2 regions of the Megamonas hypermegale genome follow, and region 1 is predicted to be linked to the other one. Evidence: a T-box and tRNA genes for the amino acid it is inferred to sense, from the RefSeq annotation. Region 1 holds a T-box; the other holds one or more tRNA genes.

Region 1 (9,554 bases):
ACTTTGATATTTTAATGGCTAATCCACCTTTTGCTGGTGATATTAAAGAAAGCAAGATGATATCTTGTTATGAACTTGGTAAAAATGCTAAAGGAAAAATGCAAAGTAAAGTAGGCAGAGATATTTTATTTATTGAAAGAAATCTAAATTTCTTAAAGCCTGGCGGAAGAATGGCTGTAGTATTGCCACAAGGACGTTTTAATAATAGCGGTGATAAATATATTAGAGATTATATTGCAAAACATTGTCGTATTCTTGCTGTTGTAGGTTTGCATGGAAATGTATTTAAACCGCATACAGGTACTAAAACATCGGTTCTTTTTGTGCAAAAATGGGATAATGAACTTTGTCCATATAAAGAAGATTATCCAATTTTCTTCGCTACCATGCAAGAACCTAGTAAAGATAATTCTGGTGAAAAAATATATGTAACCAAAGACGGAAAACCTGTATTAGATACACATGGGCATCTTATTGTAAAACACGATTTATATAATCATGATGGATTAACACAAGATGGTATAGCAGAAGCTTTTATTGAATTTGCGAAAAAGGAAAAACTAAGTTTTTTCTAAATAACCCACCATTTGACGAAGAAAAATATAATCGTTTAATGAGTGGGTTAGAATGCAGTGAAATATATTTTAATAATATACATGATAATTTATTTAGATTAGAAGCTGAATATTATAAAAAAATATATTTAAGCATAGAGAAAAAACTAGCTAATTATAATGAGTTAGGTATGTATGTTAACTCAATAAATTGTGGACCATTTGGTTCAAGTTTATTAGATGATAAGTATGAAATAAATGGTGTATTAGTTGTTAGACCTTTTAATTTAAAACAGCTTACAATAGAAAACGAAAATTTAGTATATATTTCAGAAGAAACATTGCATGATAACAACTTAAAAAAATATGGTAGAAATACAGTACTTTTTTCTAGAGTGGGAGATATAAAAATAGGGGTATCTAATAGAGATAATATAACTATCAGCCCTAATATTATTGCAGTTTCTTTGAAAAATGAATTCTTGGCAAAATATGTAGCGGTATTTTTTTATACTAAATATGGTTTTTTACAAATAAAAAGGCAGTTAAAAATATCTGCTCAACCGACTATATCAACAAATGTTATAGAAAAATTGAAAATACCATTTTTTGATAAGTTGGTGGATAGGATAATTTCTAAATTAGATATTACTGAAAATTTAATGCAACAAGCAAATAAAGCTTATTTAAAAGCTGAACAATTATTAGTAAAAGAATTAAATATAAAAATAGAAAATAATAGTAATATTAATATAAAATCATTTAATAATTCTTTTAGTAATAGTGGACGTTTAGATGCTGAATATTATTTAGCTAAATATGAAGCTTTACAAAAAAATATATATAAATATCCTAAAAAAGGAAATATATGTTCTATAATAACATTACAGGATAAAAATATAACACCTAAAGATAATAAAAAATATAAATATATAGAATTAGCTAATATTGACAATATAGGAAATATAATTGATTGTACAGAAGATTTTGGAGTGAATTTACCAACAAGAGCAAGAAGAATTGTTCATACAGGAGATGTGATTGTTTCATCAATTGAAGGTTCTTTAAATAAGTGTGCATTGATAACAGAAGAATTTGATGGAGCTTTTTGTTCTACTGGTTTTTTTGTAATAAAATCGGGAATATTTACATCAGAGACACTTTTAGTTTTATTTAAATCAGAAATATTGCAGAATTTAATGAAAAAAGGTTGTTCGGGTACTATTTTAACAGCAATAAGTAAAGAAGAATTTGAGAAAATTTGTATACCTATTTTAAATGATAATATACAACAAAAAATTACTTGTTATATAAAGCAATCAAAATTATTATATAATCAAAGTAAATTATTGTTAGAAGCTGCTAAAAAATCTGTAGAAATTGCTATTGAACAAAATGAAGATATTGCTCTAAATTATCTTCAAGAACAATCAGATAATATTTTGAATAATAATTAATATATTTAATAAAAAGCCGAAACTTCATAGTTTCGGTTTTTTATAATGCGATATTTAGCAGGGAATATATTATTGGCTGGTGTAGCAGATAGATTATTAAAGATTTTTTGCCGAGGTAATTTAAAAAAGGTGATAGTTTTTTCTCAAAATATGATAAGAGTTTATGATTGCAGCAATATTGATAAGCATAATAACCGCTTATAAATAAAAATATCCATGGCAGTATCGGAAAATAATCGGCTGAGGTGAAATCATCATGAGGAAAACCCAGATAAGCGGTGAAATGGTTGGTATAGATTTTGTCGGGAAGTTGGATTTTATAAAAAGGAAAACCGATATAACCGCGGGTAATCTGTCTGAAAAAGATGAAGAAAAATGAACTTAATAAAAAGCCTGTTAGGGGTTTTAAATGAGATAATATTTTGTGCAGTAGTATTATAATTAATGTAGCGGAACCTAAAAAAGTCAGAATACCGAATATAATTGTGTTTTTTGGTGTGAAGATATATGTAACTAAGCTGATTGATAAACCGCAGATAAAGATTAAAGCGCCGCGTTTTATGTGATTGTGGCTGAGTTGCCAGCAAAATCCTGATATAAAAATAAAGGAAATGCAAATAAATTGTTGCCAAATATAAAATAAATTCGGCAGGGTATTATCTATAACGGAAAAGATATATATTAAATCCCAAATGAAATGGTAGCCTATCATATTTAGAAGGCTAAAACCTCGCAAGGTATCTAATAGTTCATAGCGTTTTTTATACATAAAAAATAAAAATCCTTTATAAAATTAAATAGTGATAAATAAAAATGTTGAAATCAGAGAGAGTTCTCCAATTTCAACATTTTTTAGTTTATATATTGTTATTAGCCTTTTACTACAATGTTTACAAGTTTTTGTGGTACGCTGATTACTTTAACGATAGTTTTACCTTCGATTAAGCCTTTGATTTTTTCATCAGCAAGTGCTTGTTCTTGTTGTTGTTCACGAGTTGCAGTAGAAGCAATCATGATTTTAGAACGTACTTTACCATTAACTTGAACAACTACTTCAACTTCATCAGCAACAGTTGCTTTTGGGTCAAATGTAGGCCAAGTTGTATGATGTACACTGCCTTTTTGACCGATTTGTTGCCAGAGTTCTTCAGTAACGTGTGGAGCAAATGGTGCTAAGAGTTTAATCAAGTTGATAACAACTTCGCGAGCAAGACCAGCATTTAAGTTGCCATCTTTGAAAGTATAGAACGCATTTACAAGTTCCATGATTGTACTGATAGCAGTGTTGAATGTGCCACGAGTGCCGATATCTTCTGTTACTTTTTGAATTGTAACGTTTAAGATACGGAATAATTCTTTTTCTTCTTTAGTTAAAGCATTTTTATCAAATGGCTGATTTTCTTTTACTTTATCAGCATAGGAGAGAACAATTCTCCAAACACGCTGAATGAAACGCCAAGCACCTTCTACACCTTGGTCACTCCATTCGAGGTCACGTTCTGGTGGAGCAGCGAATAAGATGAAGACACGAGCTGTATCAGCGCCATATTTTTTGATGATTTCTTCTGGGGATACTACATTGCCTTTTGATTTACTCATTTTAGAACCATCTTTGATAACCATACCTTGAGTTAAGAGGTTTGTGAATGGTTCATCAAAGTTTACAAGACCAGCGTCTTTTAAGACTTTAGTGAAGAAACGGGAATAGAGCAAATGCAAAATAGCGTGTTCGATACCGCCGATATATTGGTCAACTGGGAGCCAGTAATCTACAGCTTCTTTAGAGAATGGCATTTTGTCATTGTGTGGGTCAGCATAGCGCATATAATACCAAGAAGAACAAATGAATGTATCCATAGTATCTGTTTCACGTCTTGCAGGGCCACCGCATTTTGGACAAGTGCAGTTGACAAATTCTTCGGATTGAGCAAGTGGAGAAGTAGCACCAGTTTCAAATTTAACGTCTTTTGGTAATTTAACAGGTAAATCTTCTTCAGGTACGAGAACTTCACCGCAATGAGGGCAGTAAATTACTGGAATTGGTGCACCCCAATAACGTTGACGGGAAATGAGCCAATCGCGTAAACGGTAATTTACATGACGTTCACCGAGTTTGTTTTCTTCGAGCCAATCAATCATAGCTGTGATAGCTTTGCGATTGTTCATGCCGGTGAATTGACCAGAATTTACGAGTACACCATCATCAACGTAAGCATTTTCCATTGTTTCAAGTGTGAGGGAATTATCTTTATTCTGGATAACAATTTTCATTGGTAAATTGTATTTTTTAGCGAACATGAAGTCACGTTCATCATGAGTTGGAACACCCATAACAGCACCAGTACCATATTCATAGAGAACATAGTTTGTTACCCATACAGGTACTTTTTCGCCGTTGAATGGATTTATAGCATAAACGCCAGTGAACATACCTTTCTTTTCAGATTCGCTGGAAGTACGTTCGATTTCGTTCATGTTGTGAACTTCTTCAATGAATTTTAAAATTTCTTGTTCGTTTTCTTTGCCTTTGATGAATTTTTTTACAAGTGGATGTTCAGCTGCTAAAACTACATAAGATACACCGAAAACGGTATCAGGGCGAGTTGTATAAACTGAAATCTTTTCATTGTATTCTGGTACATCAAAGCTGAATTGTGCGCCTTCACTTCTGCCAATCCAGTTATCCTGCATGATTTTTACGCGGTTTGGCCAACCTTTGAGTTTGTCGAGGTCTTTTAAGAGTACATCAGCGTAATCTGTGATTTTTAAGAACCACTGTTCAAGGTCTTTTTTTACAACAGTGGAATCGCAACGCCAGCATTTGCCATCGATAACCTGTTCATTTGCAAGTACAGTATGGCAAGTTTCGCACCAGTTAGCGGAAGCTTTTTTCTTATAAGCGAGACCTTTTTTATAGAATAATTCAAAAAGCCATTGTGTCCATTTATAATAATCTTCATGGCAAGTAGCAACTTTTCTATCCCAGTCATAGGAAAGACCCATTTCTTTTTGCTGGCGAGTCATGTTTGCCATGTTGTCTTCTGTCCAATCGGAAGGACGAACGCCGTGTTTGATAGCAGCATTTTCTGCTGGCATACCGAAAGCATCAAATCCCATTGGGTGAAGTACATTAAAGCCGTTCATGGTTTTGTAACGAGCGATAACATCACCGATGGAATAGTTGCGAACGTGTCCCATATGTAGATTTCCAGAAGGATAAGGGAACATTTCAAGTACATAATATTTTGGTTTACTTGGGTCGTTTTTAATCTGATAAGCATTAGTTTCGTCCCAGATTTTTTGCCATTTTTTTTCAATGGTCTGTGGACAATATTTTTCCATAATAAAACACTCCTGTAAAATTTTTAAGCAATAAAAAAGCCCCTGGCAATATATGCCAGGGACGAATTAATCGCGGTACCACCCTGATTGACAGATAGCTGTCCTCTTAAAATCTTAACGGGATTAGCGGCAACAAGTGCTCCTCCACAGCGAGTTCAACCATAAAGCTATAGGCTCACATCAACCGCCTATTTTCTGAAAAGACTTTACAAAGTTTACTACTCTGTATCAAGGGATTTATTATAACTATACAATTATAGACAAATATCATTATACTTAGCAACTACATTAAAGTCAAGAATAAGTATAGCAATAAAAATCAGCATTTAATTTAAAGCTAAAATTTAAATGTAAGATTGTATTGTATAGTAAAGACCAAAGATAAGACCGATGAATGCACATACTTTATAAATGGCATTATTTTTAATATGGTTGCGGAATAAAAGCAAGATTACTGTAACCATAAATGGTGGACAAATTGTAGTTAAAATCGGTACAGCTAAATTGATTATAGATGTGAGACCGAGATTACATAATGAAGCACTGATTAAGATGTTTATTACAATCCAAGTTTGATATTTTATTTTGCCATTGGAAATTTTTTCAAAGAAATATGCTGTTGCTCCAGCAAGACCGATAGCTGTTGTAAGGCAAGCAAAGCCAACGATAATACCGAGAATAAGTGTACCTGTGCTACCGAGTAAATGGCGTGTGATAGCGACAATGAGCTGAGCTTGGTTTAAGTCATGACTTATGACTTGGCTAGAAGTTGCTCCAAGATAAGCAAGTCCGCCATAAATAGAGCAAAGCAAAAGACCTGCAACAATACAAATATAAATGATAGCTTTTAATTGTACTTTGTGGTCAGTGTAACCTTTGAGGCGAAGTGTATTGAGCATTACAATACCAAAACCAACAACGGCTAAAATGTCCATTGTTTGATAACCTGCAATAACACCATCTTGTGCTACTGTAGAAGATAATGGTGGTGCAATTTCACCAATAGGGTTTACAATACCTGCTATGATTAAGATAAATGTACAAATGACAAGTATTGGTGTTAAATATTTACCGATTATATCAACAAAGCGAGTCGGGCGAATTGTCGTTATAAATACAATGGCAAAAAAGATAATGGAAAAAGCCAATAATGAGATTTTATCAGTAAATGGTGCGATACTCATTTCAAAGGTAGTAGCGGCAGTACGTGGTGGAGCAATCAATACACCTGTACATAAAATAATAATGATATTTAAAATTCTACCAGGGATTTTTCCAATAGCATCTTCAAGTGCTGTGATACTACCTCCACCGAGTACCATGGCATAAATACCAACACAGGAAAGAAATACTTCAACGAAGATAAAGCAAGAAAAGCCGGTCAACCATTCATCTCCAGAAGTCATTCCTAAATGTGGCGGGAAAATTAGATTTCCAGCGCCAAAGAACATAGAAAATAAAGCAAATCCGATTACGATTACATCACGTGTTTTAATTTTTTGCATAAAAAAGTCCTTTCTGTAAATTTTTGTAACGTATAACGTAAATAACCATATTTCTATATTATATAGGTGAATTAATCTTTACACAACAGAAAATGTGTAAATTTGTAATTTTTTTATGATTTTTTGGACAAATATAACTGTAAATGTTTTTCTACAGAAAAATAATAAAAAGGAGCTATATTGCTCCTTTAAAATCGTATAAGTGATTTTTCTTTTGCTTGGCGGGCAAGTTCAGATAATGTAATGCTATCTAAATAGCCATTTATCACTTTTTTTAACCCTAGCCAGAATGGTTGCACAGTGCAAGTATCAGCACGAGTACAAGCAATATGATTTTTTTTCAAACAATCAATAGGTGTTAAGTCTCCTTCAGCAGCACGAAGAATATCACCTGCTGTATATTGCATACTGGATTTTGCTAGTAAATAACCACCATTGTTTCCACGTACACTTTTTACCAATTTAGCTTTTATGAGAAGAGCGATAATTTGCTCCATGTATTTTAAGCTGATATCTTGGCGAGCGGCAATATCTTTTAAAGGAATGGGACTGCCGTTGTCGTTTACAGCTAAATCAATCATTGTTCGTAGAGCGTAACGACCCTTAGTAGATATTTTCATAAGAATTCACCTCATCTCTATAAATATTTTACTATTAAAATACTAGGAAATCAATTACTATTGCTAGAGCGTTTTGAGAAATGATATAATTATATGAAATAAAAATTTAACGGAGGTAGTAATTTGGACGCAAAACATATTAGAAATTTTTCCATTATAGCACATATTGACCATGGAAAGTCTACATTAGCGGATAGATTAATTGAATATACAGGTACGCTCACTGAGCGTGAAATGGAAGCACAAGTTTTGGATAATATGGATTTAGAACGTGAACGCGGTATCACCATAAAAGCCCAGACTGTGCGCCTACATTATAAGGCAAAAGATGGCGAGATTTACGAACTCAATTTAATTGACACACCGGGCCACGTTGACTTTAACTACGAAGTATCTCGTAGCTTAGCGGCGTGTGAAGGTGCATTGCTCGTTGTCGATGCTACGCAAGGTGTAGAAGCTCAAACTCTTGCCAATGTGTATTTAGCACTAGAACATGATTTAGAGATAATTCCAGTTATCAACAAAATTGATTTACCAAGTGCTGAACCTGAAATGGTAAAACAAGAAATTGAAGATATCATCGGACTTGATACTTCTGATGCTGTGCTCGCCAGCGCTAAGACTGGTATCGGCATTGAAGATATTTTGGAACAGATTGTACAAAAAATTCCGGCACCACCAGCTGATAATGATAAACCATTAAAAGCACTCATTTTTGACTCATACTTTGATGCGTATAAAGGCGTAATCGCTCATATTCGTGTCGTAGATGGCATGATTAAACCTGGTATGAGATTAAAAATGATGGCTACAGGCAAAGAATTTGAAGTAACAGATATTGGTTGCTTCCGTCCTGCTCCAGTAAATATAAATATGTTAGAAAGTGGCGAAGTTGGTTTTGTTGCAGGTAGTTTGAAAAATGTGCGTGATGTACGTGTCGGTGATACGATAACTGCTGCTAATAATCCAGCTGATGAAGCACTTCCAGGTTATCGTGGTGTTACACCAATGGTTTATTGTGGTCTTTATCCAGTTGATAGCTCTGATTATGAAAATTTAAAAGATGCTTTGGAAAAATTGCAATTAAATGATGCGGCATTGACTTTTGAACCAGAAACATCAATTGCGCTCGGCTTTGGTTTTCGTTGCGGTTTCTTAGGTCTTTTGCATATGGATGTTATTCAAGAACGTTTGGAACGCGAATATAAATTAAAACTCATAACTACAGCACCAAGTGTTATTTACCATGTATATAAAACGAATAAAGAAATGGTAAAAATTGATAACCCTGCTTCTATGCCACCACCAACTGAAATTGAACATATTGAAGAACCATATGTAAAAGCGACTGTCATTGTACCAAATGATTATGTTGGCCCTGTTATGGAAATTTCTCAGGATAAACGCGGTGTATTTAAGACAATGGATTATCTCGATGTGAACCGTGTAATGGTTGTATATCACATTCCGCTTAGTGAAATCATCTATGATTATTTTGATAAATTGAAATCAGCTACACGTGGATATGCTTCACTTGATTATGAATTGACTGATTATCAGCCATCAAAACTTGTTAAATTGGATATTTTGCTCAACGGTGAACCAGTCGATGCACTTTCTACTATTGTACACGTTGATAGAGCTGCTAGCCGTGGTCGTCAATTAGCTGAAAAACTTAAAAATATAATTCCGCGTCAAATGTTTGAAATTCCAATTCAAGCTGCGGTGGGCAATAAGATTATCGCTCGTGAAAACGTTCGCGCAATGCGTAAAGACGTATTGGCAAAATGTTATGGCGGGGATATCACTCGTAAACGTAAATTGTTGGAAAAACAGAAAGAAGGTAAAAAACGCATGAAGGCAGTAGGTTCTGTAGAAGTTCCACAAGAAGCTTTCATGGCGATTTTAAAAATAGACTGATGAAAAATTTTGGAATGTACATTCACATTCCGTTTTGCAAACAGAAATGTTTTTATTGTGATTTTGCTTCAGTTAAATCAAGTAAAGATGATAATTTACTTTATAAACAGTATATAGAAGCTCTTTGTCAGGAAATAGTTCTCTATCGGGAATTGT
Region 2 (9,554 bases), 220 kb from region 1:
ATTGTGATGTATTAGAGGAATTAGAAGATTTAGCAGATAGTATTGACCGTCATATATCCAGTGTATATTAAAAAAAACCCTCGGTGAATTGCCGAGGGTTTTCTTATCAGAACGATAAATTTTAAATTATAAAAGTTATTTTCCTTTTTCTGTTTGACTGACAGCAACTGTTACAGCAGCATCGCCTGTGATGTTGAGGCAAGTACGAATCATGTCAAGAACACGGTCGATACCAGCAACGAGTGCGATACCTTCCATTGGCAAACCAACAGTTTGAAGCACGAGTGCGAGCATGATTACGCCTGCACCAGGAACACCAGCAGTACCAACAGATGCCAATGTACCAGATATTATAATCATAATCATTTGGCTCATGGTGAGGTCAATGCCGTAAATGTTAGCTATGAAAATAGCGCAAACACCTTGATAAATTGCTGTACCATCCATATTTATAGTAGCACCTAATGGCAATACGAAACTAGCCACAGATTTATTAGCGCCGAGTTTTTCTTCACAGTTTTTCATATTGATAGGCAAAGTAGCAGCAGAACTACAAGTTGTGAAAGCTAAGAGCATAGCTTCGGTCATGCCTTTGAAAAATTTGATTGGAGAAATTTTTCCTAAAGCAGAAACAATAGAAGAGTATACGATGAGGGCATGAAGAATACAGCCAATGTATACTGTGACGATAACGGATAAGAGAGGTAACAAAACTTTAGGACCGTTTTCAGCTACAACAGGAACGAGCAGAGCAAATACACCGTATGGAGCAAGGCTCATTATCATGGAAATCAATTTATAGCTGACTTCAGCGAGAGAGTCAAAGAAGTTTAAAAGAGGTTGACCTTTTTGACCAACAGCAGTAATGCCAATACCGATTGCTAAAGCAAAGACGATGATAGGCAACATATCAGCTGTAGCCATGCTCATGATAGGATTTGCTGGTATCATGTTGACTAAAACAGTTATGAAGGTAGGAGCTTCTTTAATGTCAGGTGCTTTTTCTGGTACTAAATTCATACCAACACCTGGTTGAAGGATAGAAGCTAGACCTAAACCGATAATAAGTGCAATAGCAGTAGTTACTAAATAAAGTAAAATTACTTTTATACCGATACGGCCAAGTTTTTTAGTATCACCAAGACTTGCAACACCACAAACAAGAGAAGAAAGTACAACTGGAACGATTATCATCTTAATTAAATTAATAAACATTGTTCCAATTGGTGCTATGTAGGCTTTAAGCCAAGGTAAATTTTCTTCACCAAGGATTAATCCAACAATTACAGAAAGTAATAATGAGATAAAAATCTTAATGGATAAATTCATGAAGTATAGCTCCTTTCATATGTTGACAGATAAGATTATAATTAACAATTATATAATAAAAATGTTTTCAATAGCAAGTTTTGATATAAATAGGTGAATAAAAAAACAGTATATACAACTAATATCTAAGTAAAAAATTTACAATCATACAATTAGTATATATTTTATTTTTATGGATACTATTATTTAAAATAACAAATGTATATGATATAATAGAAAAAATAATAAGATATGTCATTGTGTTAATGAAATTTATTTAATTTAATGATATTAGTATGATGAGAAAAAGGGGATTATTATGACGAAAATTGCAGTAGAATTAGTACCACGCGATTTAGCTATATTTGAAGAAGAACTTAAAGCGATTAAAGCTGATATTCCTGACGTGGACTTTATAAATATACCAGATTTACTCAGTTGCGATATTCGCAGTTGGGATGGTGCTGGTATTGCTAAAAAGTATTTTAAGGATGCTGTTCCACATTTACGTGCTATGGATTTTGATTTCACATGTGAACTGCCAATAAAAGATAAATTAAAAAAATATGATATTAAAGAAGTACTCGTTATTGAAGGTGATCCACCACAGACAATGACACATCAAGTTTATCCTACAATTAGCACGGATATAATAAAAAAATTTAGTGATGAAATGCCAGATATAAAAGTATATGCAGGTATTGACCAATATAGAAGTAGTATTAAAGAAGAAGAATATCGTATTCGTCGTAAAATGTTAGCTGGAGCAAAAGGATTTTTTACGCAGCCATTCTTCGATATGCGTTATTTAGAAATTTATGCTGATATCTTAGATGGAATGGATATTTATTGGGGTGTATCACCAGTTTTATCACAGCGTTCTGTAAGTTATTGGCGTAATAAAAATAATGTAATTTTCCCAAAAGATTTTGAACCGACTCTTGAGTGGAATGTTGCTTTTGCTCGTAAAGTTGTAGAATTTGCTAAAGCACATAATCAGAATGTATATTTAATGCCGATTAAAGCAAAAATAATGCCTTATCTTGAAGGTGTTTTGAAAAATAATATTTAAAATACTTAGTTTGATGAGCCATAAAATACTTTGTCTATTAAATGAAGTATTTTATGGCGTAAAAATATTGCATATAATATTAATTTATTTATGATAAATAACTTTATAAAATAAAAAATATAAAGGAATTTAAATGATATATTAACTGAAAATTATAAAATTTATTAAGGAATGATAAATTTTTATTATAGTTGATGTATTATAAAGGAGAGATATTATGTATAAAATTTTAAAACGCAAAGTTTTACATGATGGAATTTTACAATTTACTTTGGAAGCTCCATTTATTGCTAAAAAAGCGCAACCTGGTCAATTCGTAGTATTGCGTGTTAACGAATACGGTGAACGTATACCGTTGACAATCGCTGATTTTAACCGTGAACAAGGTACTATTGATATCATTTTCATGGTTATTGGTGCTTCAACAACAATGCTTGCTAAATTAAATGAAGGCGATAGCATTTTGGATTTAGTTGGACCACTTGGCAAAAAGACAGATATTCGCCCTGGTATGGGAACTGTTGTTTGCATTGGTGGTGGTATTGGTGTTGCTCCGATTTATCCAATTGTTAGAGGTATGCGTGAAGCTGGCAATCATGTAATTGCTATCATGGGTGCTAAAAATAAAGATATTTTGATTTTAAAAGATGAAATGGAAAAAGTAGCCGATGAAGTTATTGTGACAACAGATGATGGCTCTTTTGGTATAAAAGGTTTTGTAACTACAGCATTGCAACAACTCATCGATAAAGGTGTAGATATTTCAGAAGTCGTAGCTATTGGACCTGTAATCATGATGAAAACTGTAGCAGATACAACTCGTCCATATAATATAAAAACAGTTGTAAGCTTAAATCCAATCATGGTTGATGGTACTGGCATGTGCGGTGGTTGTCGTGTACAAGTTGGCGATAAAATTAAATTTGCTTGTGTAGATGGACCAGAATTTGATGGACATCTCGTAGATTTTACAAATTTAATGGAACGTCAGCGTATGTATCGCCCACAAGAAGCAGTGGAAAAAGACCATATTTGTCGTTTAGAAAAACAAGTTGAAGCAATGGAGGAAAAATAAAATGGCTTTAGTAATGGAAAAACATAAAATGCCCGAACAAGACCCTAAAGTTCGTGCGCATAATTTTAATGAAGTTGCACTCGGCTATACAGAAGAACTTGCAGTAGCAGAAGCAAATCGTTGCTTGCATTGCAAAGTGCCTCATTGCCGCAAAGGTTGTCCTGTTGAAGTAGATATTCCAGAATTTATTGCTAAAATAAAAGAAAAAGATTTTGTTGGTGCAGATAAAAAAATAAAAGAATCTAACAGTTTGCCAGCTATTTGTGGTCGTGTATGCCCACAGGAAAATCAATGTGAAAAATATTGTGTAATGGGCATCAAAGGCGAAGCAGTTGGTATCGGTCGTTTAGAAAGATTTGTAGCTGATTATTGCATGAAAAATGATACTGAAGTAATTGAAAAAACAGTTAAAGAAGATATGCCAAAAGTTGCTATAGTTGGTTCTGGCCCTGCGGGACTTGCTTGCGCTGGAGATTTGGCAAAAATAGGCTATCAAGTAACAATCTTTGAAGCACTACATACGGCAGGTGGTGTACTTTCTTATGGTATACCAGAATTTCGTTTGCCAAAAGATGACGTAGTTAAGCCAGAAATAGATAATTTACGTAAAATAGGCGTAAAAATTGAAGTAGATGCTGTCATTGGTAAATTATTCACTATCGATGATTTAATGCAGGAATATAATTTTTCCGCTGTCTTTGTAGCAACAGGTGCAGGCTTACCTCATTTTATGAACATTCCAGGCGAAAATTTCAATGGAGTTTATTCTTCTAATGAATTTTTGACTCGTTGTAATTTAATGAAGGCATATCGTTTCCCTGAATACGCTACACCAATAAAAGTTGGAAAAGTTGTAGCCGTTGTTGGTGGCGGTAACGTAGCAATGGACTCTGCACGTACTGCACTTCGTCTCGGAGCAGAACATGTTTATATTGTATATCGTAGAAGTGAAGCAGAATTGCCAGCACGTCGCGAAGAAGTAGAACATGCTAAAGAAGAAGGTATCGATTTCCGCTTACTTAACAATCCAGTAGAAATCTTAGGCGATGAAAATGGTTATGTAACAGGCATTCGTTGCATAAAAATGAAACTTGGCGAACCAGATAGTTCTGGTAGACGTCGCCCAGTGCCTATTGAAGGTTCAGAATTTGATTTAGCAGTAGACACAGTTGTCATAGCTATTGGTCAAGGACCAAATCCATTAGTTCAATCTACAACACCAGATATGGAAGTAAATAAACGTGGTAATATCGTAGCTGATGAAGAAACTTGCAAGACTTCAAAAGAAGGTGTGTTTGCTGGTGGCGATATTGTAACAGGTGCCGCTACTGTTATTTTAGCTATGGGTGCAGGTAAAAAAGCAGCTAAAGCAATTGATGAATATCTCAAAGAAAAATTTTCTAAATAAGTTATTGCATTTATGATATTAAAATAATAATATTTTTCTATAATAATTTATAAAAATAAGTTTAAATAGGGGAATTTATGATGTTTAAACAAATGCGAAGAATAAAGCAACAGCTTTCGGAAAAAGAATGCATAGATATTTTGCAAAGACAAAAAGTGGGTACATTAGCTTTAGCAGAAAATGGAGATTATCCGTATGCTCTGCCACTTAACTATGTATATTACAATGGAAAAATTTATTTTCATTGCGCTATAACAGGTCATAAAATTGATATAATAAAGAAACAAAATAAAGCTTCATTTTGTATAATTGATGAAGATACAGTTGTGCCAGAAAAATACACTACTTTTTATAGAAGCGTGATTGTTTTTGGCAAAGCTGAAATCGTAGAAGATGATGCTGAAAAAATGGCAGCATTAAAGGAATTGTCATATAAATATATTTCGAAAGATGACAAAGCGCATTTAAAAGAAATAAACGGTGCATGGAATAGAACATGTGTGTTTTCTTTATCTATTGATTATTTAAGTGGTAAAGAAGCTATTGAACTTACGCAGCAAAAATAAAAACTAAAAAATCTAAGATAATTATGATATAGTATAGTGTACATCATTGTTATCTTAGATTTTTTTATTTTGAGGTGAATTTATGAGTTTAATGAACTTTACTAGTATAGATTTTGAAACAGCAAATGCGAATAGAAATAGTGCTTGTAGCGTAGCTGTAGTTGTAATTGAAAATGGACGAATGACTGATTCATACAATACGCTTATTCGACCACCAGAAATGAATTTTGAAGAAGGAAATATAAAAATTCATGGCATAACACCAGAGATGGTGGAAAATGCACCGAATTTTGCTCAAATTTGGCCGGTACTTCGCACTTATTTAGACAATAGAATTGTCATAGCGCATAACTCATTTTTTGATATGGGAGTTTTGCGCAGTTGTATTTGGCAATATCATTTGCCTAAACCGCATTTTACAACAGCATGTACAGTGCAGATATCTCGAAAAGTATGGCCTAATTTGCCTAATCATAAATTGAATACTTTAGGAGAATTTTTTCAGATAAAATTTCATCATCATGATGCATTAGATGATGCTAAAGTATGTGCTAAAATTCCACTTGTTGCTGGTAGAACAGTTGGCGCTAATAGCATGGAAGAATTGTTGCAAAAAATAGGTATGCAGGCAAAAATTTTTAAATCATAAATAAAAACTATTGACTTACAACTTAAAATAGTGATATAATAATTTTCGCATTCAATGCAATTATCAAGTGCGGAAGTGGCGGAATTGGCAGACGCGCTAGACTTAGGATCTAGTGTCTTTCGGCGTGCAGGTTCAAGTCCTGTCTTCCGCACCAATTTTAATCGAATGTTCAAGGCTTTGTAGAAAAATCTACAAAGCCTTTTTGTTATCTATAAATTGAATTTGTACGGTATAAGATATTATTGCTATTTATAAGTAATAAGCATATAATTTAAATTAAATATATATCATTAATATAATGAAAGGAAGATTTTTGATGAAAGTTTTGTTATTAAATGGTAGCCGTCGCGAAAAAGGCTGCACTTATACAGCTCTCTGTGAAATCGCACAAACTTTAGAAAAAAATGGTATTGAAAGTGAAATTATTCACGCTGTACCTACTACAGAAATTGTTAAAGATGTTGCTGAAAAAATAAAAACTGCTGATGGTTTAGTAGTTGGCTCTCCTGTATATTGGGCTTCACCATCTGGAGAAATCATTTCATTTATGGATAAACTTGCAAGTTTAGCTGGAAAAGATTTGCTTCATAAACCAGCAGCTGCTATTGCTTCTGCAAGACGCGCTGGTACTACAGCAACAATCGATGTTTTAAATAAATATTTTTCTTATTATCAAATGCCTATCGTATCTGCTAATTATTGGGCAATGGTACATGGTAATACTCCAGAAGAAGTAAAACAGGATGCTGAAGGTTTGCAGATTATGCGAATTCTTGCAACTAATATGGCTTGGCTTTTGAAATGTATCGAAGCTGGTAAAAATGCTGGTGTAGAAATTCCTGAAATTGAAGCTAAAATTATGACAAATTTCATTCGTTAAGCAAAAAAATAGAAACTCACTATGAGAATATATCTTGTAGTGAGTTTTTTTTATTTGTAAAAGACTTTAAAATTACATATTAAAACAAAAATTTGTATTAATAGTGTTATTTTTTAGCAAAATTGTACTGACAGTACAACAAATAGATGAATTTTTTAAGTAAAATATAGCATATAAATTAACGTAAAAAGATGAATTTACGTTATAGATTTTATTAAAAACTAAAATTGATACAAATAGGGCGGATATATGAACTTATATGAATTGTAAATATTTCTGTAAATGAGATAATTTTATTAGTAGCAATGAAGGGAGTAATAGTAGTTGTTAGATTCATCGTTTACACGGGAATATAAACAAATTGGTGCAAAGATTGTATACTATCGTCGCCTAAAAGGTTATACACAAGAAACATTAGCTTTTAAAGCAGGTATTAGCACATCATATTTATCAAGAATAGAACGTGGTACATATGCAACAGGGATTTCTTTATCAACATTTATGAAAATAGCAAAAGCACTTGATGTAGATATAAGTAAATTGTTTGAAATGGATTTTTAAATTTTTATTGTAAATTAATTAAGCACGACATATTATGTCGTGCTTAATTGCTATAATAAAATTTGTAAATGGAGGATAGCATATATGTCGACGAATAAAATCAATAGAATGTTGTTGTTATTTCATAAACTGATAAAAGGCGAACATATACATAAAGCTGATTTTGCAAGAACACATGATGTTAGCGAACGCTCTGTAGAAAGAGACATCGAAGATATACGAATTTTCTTATCAGAAATTCATTCTAATGATAAATTGATTTTTGATAAGCTGGAAAATGTTTATTATTTATTGACTACTGGTAATAATGATAAATTGAACAATATAGAAAGTATTGTTTTATTGAAAATAATACTTGGAACAAGAGCTTTAGTAAAAAAAGAAGTGGAATTTGTAATAAAATCTCTTAGATTGAATTTAACTCCACAAGATAGAAAAGAAATAATACATTCAATACAAGATGAGATTAACAATTACATTTCACCTGTGCATAATAAACCGTTATTAGATATGTTAAATAATTTAAATAAAGCTATTATGAATAAAATGGTTATAAAGATAGATTATGTAAAAGATAATGGTACAGAACATGAAAGAATATTAATGCCAGTTGCCTTTATTTTTTCAGATTTTTATTTTTATTTAATAGCATTTATTGAAGGAAAAGAATATAAATACCCTGCTTTTTTTCGAGTTGATAGGATTAAGAAATTTTCAGTACTCAATAAAAAAATAGCAGAAGATTTATCTAAAAAATATGATGTAGGAAAGATGAGATATTACCTACAACTCATGTATGCTGGCGAGTTATTAACGATAAAAGTAAAATGTCAAAACTCATTGGTAACAACATTTCAGAATATGGTTCCAGACCATTGGTTAATAAAAGATGATAGCAATTTTAAAATATTTGGTGCCAAAATTTTTGATAAAGGTTTTGTACATTGGGCTTTATCACAAGGTGCTGCTATTGAAATTTTAGAACCAGAAAATTTGAGACAAAAGATAAAAGATGAAATAAAAAAAATGAGTGAAATATATAAAGATTAATATTGGAAGAGAGATTTTTAAATGGATGATTTTAATGTTTTGGATGAAATGACAAATGAAGAATTAGATGTGATTGTGAAGCTTATTGTTGAAAAAGGATGGCAAACAGAAAGTTTATCAAAAGATAATGATTATAAAAAGTATTGCCCAGACCATAAAAAATATGTAGATAAAATAAAAAATGAACTTAGTTTAATGGGTGGAGATACTATCGCTAATGTAGCACGTTTTCTTATGGGAAAGAGTTCAAGTATATCTTATAGGGAAATGCTAAAAGATGTTTGTAAAAAATTAAAAATAGAATATGAAGAAAGTATGCTTGATGAAGAATTAGAGCGTGATTTATTAGCAACAGTTTTAAAGAGAGCTTTTGATAAGTTATCAGATGTAGAGAAAAATGTACTCCTTGAAATTTTAGGAGAAAATTCTAATGAAGTAACTTTAAACAATTTATTTTATAAGATTTTTGCAGATGATAATGAGAAAAAATATATTTTATCTGTGTTGGTAAGTAATACATTAGCGAAAACAATATGTGGTAAAGATTTATCTTTATTAAATGATATAAAAACTATAAATGAGTTAAAGGTATTGACTTCACCATTGAGTTCGATATTGATGAACGTAGATAAGACCTATGATATAACGGGACCAGCGTATAGAATAACGCTTCCAGCTATTGTGTATATGGCATCTATGAAGCAAATTAAAAATGCAGATGAAAATAAAACATCTTTTTGGGATTTGTTTTAATTAATATAAAATGAAGTAAGATTTTATATAATAACAAAATGCTTTAACAATGATATTTGAAAATGTGGGTGTTAGTATGGGCGATATAAAGATAAAAAAGAAATTAGTTAATTTTATTGAAGAATGTATTGAACGATATATTGATGAGCATTTAGTAGATTTAAAGAGAAAAATATTAAATTTAGATGGTTTTAAAAGTGATGAGGAATATAAAAATTTGCAATCTCAATAT

The links. The T-box of region 1 lies ahead of leuS (leucine--tRNA ligase). A T-box ahead of a tRNA ligase gene usually reads a tRNA of that ligase, here a tRNA-Leu.
Region 2: it has a tRNA-Leu gene. The T-box ahead of leuS (leucine--tRNA ligase) is inferred to sense a tRNA for this amino acid. The anticodon was not compared.

The regions. Positions count from the first base shown of each region.
Region 1 is NZ_LT906446.1:363,233-372,786, forward strand. Features, by position in the region: gene CKV65_RS01720 (type I restriction-modification system subunit M) at 1-575, shown strand, start outside; gene CKV65_RS01725 (restriction endonuclease subunit S domain-containing protein) at 614-2,011, shown strand; gene CKV65_RS11015 (heparan-alpha-glucosaminide N-acetyltransferase domain-containing protein) at 2,052-2,780, opposite strand; gene leuS (leucine--tRNA ligase) at 2,882-5,353, opposite strand; T-box leader at 5,408-5,594, opposite strand; gene brnQ (branched-chain amino acid transport system II carrier protein) at 5,698-6,858, opposite strand; gene CKV65_RS01745 (RrF2 family transcriptional regulator) at 7,047-7,478, opposite strand; gene lepA (translation elongation factor 4) at 7,602-9,398, shown strand; gene hemW (radical SAM family heme chaperone HemW) at 9,398-9,554, shown strand, end outside.
Region 2 is NZ_LT906446.1:144,192-153,745, forward strand. Features, by position in the region: gene CKV65_RS00700 (DUF6630 family protein) at 1-71, shown strand, start outside; gene CKV65_RS00705 (dicarboxylate/amino acid:cation symporter) at 136-1,329, opposite strand; gene CKV65_RS00710 (methylenetetrahydrofolate reductase) at 1,628-2,380, shown strand; gene CKV65_RS00715 (sulfide/dihydroorotate dehydrogenase-like FAD/NAD-binding protein) at 2,598-3,455, shown strand; gene gltA (NADPH-dependent glutamate synthase) at 3,457-4,863, shown strand; gene CKV65_RS00725 (pyridoxamine 5'-phosphate oxidase family protein) at 4,944-5,429, shown strand; gene CKV65_RS00730 (3'-5' exonuclease) at 5,512-6,078, shown strand; tRNA gene CKV65_RS00735 (tRNA-Leu) at 6,148-6,232, shown strand; gene CKV65_RS00740 (flavodoxin family protein) at 6,395-6,958, shown strand; gene CKV65_RS00745 (helix-turn-helix domain-containing protein) at 7,283-7,519, shown strand; gene CKV65_RS00750 (helix-turn-helix transcriptional regulator) at 7,604-8,569, shown strand; gene CKV65_RS00755 (ubiquinol-cytochrome C chaperone family protein) at 8,591-9,322, shown strand; gene CKV65_RS00760 (coiled-coil domain-containing protein) at 9,372-9,554, shown strand, end outside.